One region of the Nostoc sp. 2RC genome, then DNA from elsewhere that is predicted to be linked to it. Evidence: riboswitches for the same ligand, from Rfam matches in the RefSeq annotation. Region 1 holds a riboswitch; the other holds the start of a gene.
What was found. A riboswitch is a leader RNA that binds a small molecule or an ion and turns the genes downstream of it on or off. The one in region 1 is predicted to bind cyclic di-AMP.
Positions count from the first base shown of each region.

Region 1 (2,473 bases):
ACAACAGTAAATTGCAATCCACCCACATTACTAGCTACCACTGGAGTTTTACTAGCCATTGCCTCAATCGCAACTAAACCAAAAGGTTCATAATGGCTGGGCACTACGCAGACATCAGCAGCAGCGTAGTAGAAGGGAAGGATAGTATCATCTAGGCGACCGGTAAAGGTTGTACGATTTTCTAATCCGAGTTCTGTGACTATCTTGGCAATGCGATCGCGTTCGATGCCATCACTCTCACCCGGACGACTACCACCACCAATGACTAGCTCCAAGTCAGCGTTATCCCTAAAATTAGACTTGGCAACGGCTCTCACTAAGGTTTCTATTCCTTTACGGCGGTCAAAGCGTCCAACGTAGAGGACTATTTTGGCCTCTGGCGCAATTCCTAACTTTTCGCGCGCCACACACCGGGAAATTTGTCCAAATTTTTCGATATCGGTACCGCAAGGAATCATATCAATGTTTCCTTTGCTAGAAACCAGTACCCGCATGTGCTTTTGCTCTTGGGGACTAGTTGCAACCACACAGTCTACAGTTTCCAAGCAAGCTTTTTCTACAGCTAATCGCTGGGCAGCAATTACAGGAACATCACCAATACTTCTGTATTTAACCGCTCCTAAAGAGTGGTAAGTGTGTAGCTGAATTAGGGGTTGCTGCTTTTTCAATTCCATACCAACCCAAGAAGATAACCAGTAGTTGGTATGAATTAGAGGGTAATGAAACCCTTGGTGCTGCTGGAATTGCTGAAATTCTCTGATGAATTGAGGTAGATAGTCGAATAAGTTATCTCGCCCAATAAACTCTGCTGGGCCGGCTTTTAACCGAATAGTACGACAGTTTAAACTATGTTGAACGATGGCAGCTTGTTGGGGATTACTACGACGAGTAAACATATCCACTTCCCAACCAAGCCTTGCTAGTGAATAACCGACTTGACGCACATATACATTTTGACCTCCAGCTTCTTCTTGACCAATTTCAGCAGCTGGGTCACCATCAACAGAAATGAGGGCAATGCGATGTTTCTTATTCTGGAACATGGTTGAACTTTACCTCAAGGTAAATAATCCTGCCTCAAACGCCAGAAATGGAGGTAATATTATCTTCTCCTCAAGGCCGAGGGCAGGTACAACGAAGTGCAAAGTTACCAGCCAAAGGACACTGACGAGAACAAGGCATTACTTAGTAAGAATGCTGCTCGTTCAGTCTCCTCTCAATGCCGACGAAGTTAGCTGACGGGCTAGGACTGAGAGATGTCCTTCTGAAAAAAGTTATGAGTTATTGCTTTAGTAACTTTTAACTCTTCACTTTCTGCAAGATACGCCCCAGAATTGGTTCCTCCGCTCCGGTTTACCTTTTACAAAAGTTTTTAGGTAATAAAAGTGGATTAGGCAGACTGATTTAATTTTCTTAAGATTTTATAACGTGGGTTCCTCAAGCATGTCAACAGTACGAAGAAAAAATGTGTCGTCAGGGAGAAGGGGTGTTGATTGTTCACCGAAGCCCCGTTGGAGTGGGAGTAGGGTCATTATCAGTTTTTTCGCTGTAACCAAGCAAAAATTTCATCAACAGAGAGTGTCAAATTTATATCTTCTAACACTGGTAATATATCTTGTTCTGCTAACAAATCTGGCAAACGATTAGGCTGATAAACTAAAACACAGCGATCGCTTGGATCGATTAACCATCCTAGCTGACTGCCATTTTTTAAACAATGTAAAATATTGCCAGTAACTCAACTGTTGGAACCAGAGTCTACTGTTTTTAGTATAGATTGAAGCCTTATGTAGTTTTAGCGTAGCTTGCCGCTGTGGGCATACCTCAGATTGTTCAAGTAAGGATTCTGGTGGTGTATTTCTACATCTCACTTGGTCAGAGGTAGAAAAACTCTATATTATTAAATAATGGAACAGATACGGAAGATTCATTAATGCAATTAGTCAGTCGAGAGCATATTGCGATCGCTCCTGATGTGCGGAGTGGAAAACCCTGCATTATCGGTACTCGCATTGCTGTAGAAGATGTGGCGATGATGCATCTAAAGCTAGGATATTCTTTGGTAGAAATTGCTGGTAAATATAACCTGTCACTGGCATCTGTTTATGCAGCAATGGCTTATTACTTCGATCGCCGAGACGAAATTGATCGTCGCACAGCGCAAGAGGATGAGTTAGTTGAGGTACTGAAGCAAAATTCTCCCTCCCGTCTGCAAGAGAAACTCAGACAGTTGAGGAATGAGTAAACGAATTCGCTTTCATCTGGATGAGAACGTCGATCCGGCGATCGCGCTTGGCTTGCGTCGTTATGGAATTGATGTCACAACAACCAATGATGTGGAATTACGCACTCAAAGTGATGAAATCCAGTTAGCGTTTATTCAGGAAACACAGCGAATACTGTTTACTCAAGATACAGATTGTTTGATTATTGCAATTTCTAGATTCGACCATCCTGGTATTACCTACTGTAA
Region 1 is NZ_JACKZU010000005.1:46,469-48,941, reverse strand. Features, by position in the region: gene GNE10_RS01545 (glycosyltransferase) at 1-1,043, opposite strand, end outside; cyclic di-AMP (ydaO/yuaA leader) riboswitch at 1,206-1,405, opposite strand; gene GNE10_RS01540 (DUF433 domain-containing protein) at 1,934-2,245, shown strand; gene GNE10_RS01535 (DUF5615 family PIN-like protein) at 2,238-2,473, shown strand, end outside.

Region 2 (2,473 bases), on a different contig from region 1:
GATGGAGTTAATTTAACGATTGGTGAAGATGAATATATTTCTGTAATTGGTCACTCTGGTTGTGGAAAATCTACACTACTGAAGATTATTGGAGGTTTAGAAAAAGCAACTTCTGGCTCAGTACGTTTAGATGGAAAAGAAATCCGTAAACCAGGTGCAGAGAGGATGATGGTGTTTCAAAATTACGCATTGTTACCGTGGTTAACAGTGCGAGAAAATATCCGTTTAGCTGTAGATGAAGTGTTAAAAAATGCTAATCGAACTGAAAAAATTAGCATTGTAAACGAACACTTGGCAATGGTAAACTTAACGGCGGCGGCTGATAAGTATCCTGATGAACTTTCTGGAGGTATGAAACAACGCGTAGGTATTGCCAGAGCTTTAGCAATTCGTCCGAAAATGTTACTAATGGATGAACCTTTTGGGGCGCTAGATGCACTCACTCGTGGTAAATTGCAGCGGCAAGTCTTGGATATTTGGGAAAATCATCGGCAAGCAGTGATGATGATTACCCACGATGTAGACGAAGCAATTTACATGTCCGATCGCATCGTATTAATGACCAATGGCCCTGCGGCTAATATCGGCGAGATATTAGAAGTTCCCTTTGAACATCCACGCGATCGTGCTGCCATGCGTAACTCAAAAGAATATTTTGAACTCCGCAACCACGCCCTCAATTTCCTAGATCGATATTTCACGCAACACGAGTAAAGTAGATTATCATTCTTTTAGCGGGTAGCCTAATTCAAATTCATTAAAGCTGGATTTGAGGCGGAGGAACCATATTATGGGGCTAATCTCCTAAAAACTGAGGAGTTAAGAGTCAAGAGTTAAGAGTTAGGAGTTAAGAATTATGAATATTAACTCAGCAATCAGCACTCAACACTCAGTACTACCAAGAGAGAGACACCTTCCAGTCTTAGCCCGTCAGCTAACTCCGTAGGCAATGGAAGGAACCCCCAACACTTGGCTGTAATGCAGTTATTATTGGGGTTTCCTCTACCAATTGTAAATTTTAGATTTTCGATTTTCGGTTGCGATTTTTGCAGAACAATCCAAAATCAGTCTTGGAAAGTTCTCAGTGACGAAAGCCGCCATTCAGACTTTCCGCGAAATCTCAAAATCCAAAATTGGTCGCCCTGCTTCTCATTGCTTGTTCATTTAATTTGGAGAAGTAAAACTGTGAAAATTAAGCCAATGTTAGCACGTCTGCAAAGTGCCATAGGTCGAGATGACTTAATTGAACAAATGGTATTGTTGCCAGAACCCAAAAATCCATTTTCTCAACAATCCCCCGCAACAAATTCAGTTAACTTGATTGTTGCTTATGATGCTTCTCCCAATAGCCATACGGCATTGGATCTTGCCTTTTGGATTGCCCATCAAACCCGTTTAGCTACCAATACAGAAGTTACAGTCCAAGCTGTTTATGTGTTAGAAGACAATGAAAGCAGCCGCTATGTCAACATCTTGAATTTTCCCAGACAGCAGCCTTCATTGGAATGCCAGATTAGTGAAATATCAAAATCTCCCACACTCGTATTGACTCAACCAAAATTGGAAACAGCCATCACTCCATTGCAAGAAGCAGATAGAATTCTTTGGCAAGCACGAAGTTTGGCTGAAGAATGGCAAGGTTGTTTCAAATCTCATTTGCGGTTTGGTTCCATTTCCACAGAATTGAAAAAAGTTGTGGAATTAGAAGCTGCCGATATTTTGTTTGTTGGTTGTCAATCTGTCAATCATCCAATGATTGAAGCACTAGATTCTGATTTCCCCTGCGCCGTTGTAGGCATTCCTCGCTGTATTGATGAATAATCGCTATTCAGAATTTCAATAACTATATCAAATTGTAATCTTAGATAAGTCACCTACATTTAGGTGGCTTTTTTCGCTAATAGCTAATCCATGAAACTTCGGGAGTTAAGGTGTGGAAAACTGGCAAGCCATTCTCAGTGTAATTACATTTATTAGCGTCATTATTTTAGTGATGACAGAATGGGTACATCTTACTATTGCTGCATTATTAGGGGCATTGTTATTAGTTTTTAGTAACGTCATGACCCTAGAACAAGCTGTTGGTTACATCGGCAATAGTCATGGCACACTCGGTTTATTCTTTGGAGTTATGGTGTTAGTGCGGGCTTTTGAGCCTACGAAAATATTTGAATATTTAGCTACTCAAATAGTCATTCTTGCTAAAGGGCAAGGTAAGCGTTTATTACTGGGTATAGTGGCAATTGTGACACCAATTTGTGCCGTTTTACCAAATGCCACAACAGTAATGTTGTTAGCGCCATTAATTCCACCAATGGCACAAGAAATAGGCATACATTTTGTACCCTTATTAATTTTGATGGTATTTATTGCTAATAGTGCTGGACTACTAACTTTAGTTGGCGACCCAGCTACATTTATTGTTGGGGATGCTGTAAATATTAGTTTTATTGATTATTTATTGAAATTGAGT
Region 2 is NZ_JACKZU010000336.1:5,342-7,814, reverse strand. Features, by position in the region: partial or broken gene GNE10_RS27315 (ABC transporter ATP-binding protein) at 1-714, shown strand, start outside; cyclic di-AMP (ydaO/yuaA leader) riboswitch at 752-961, shown strand; gene GNE10_RS27310 (universal stress protein) at 1,201-1,821, shown strand; gene GNE10_RS27305 (ArsB/NhaD family transporter) at 1,934-2,473, shown strand, end outside.
Region 2: it holds a riboswitch for cyclic di-AMP, as region 1 does, so the genes downstream of both, GNE10_RS27310 (universal stress protein) here and GNE10_RS01545 (glycosyltransferase) in region 1, are expected to answer to the same signal.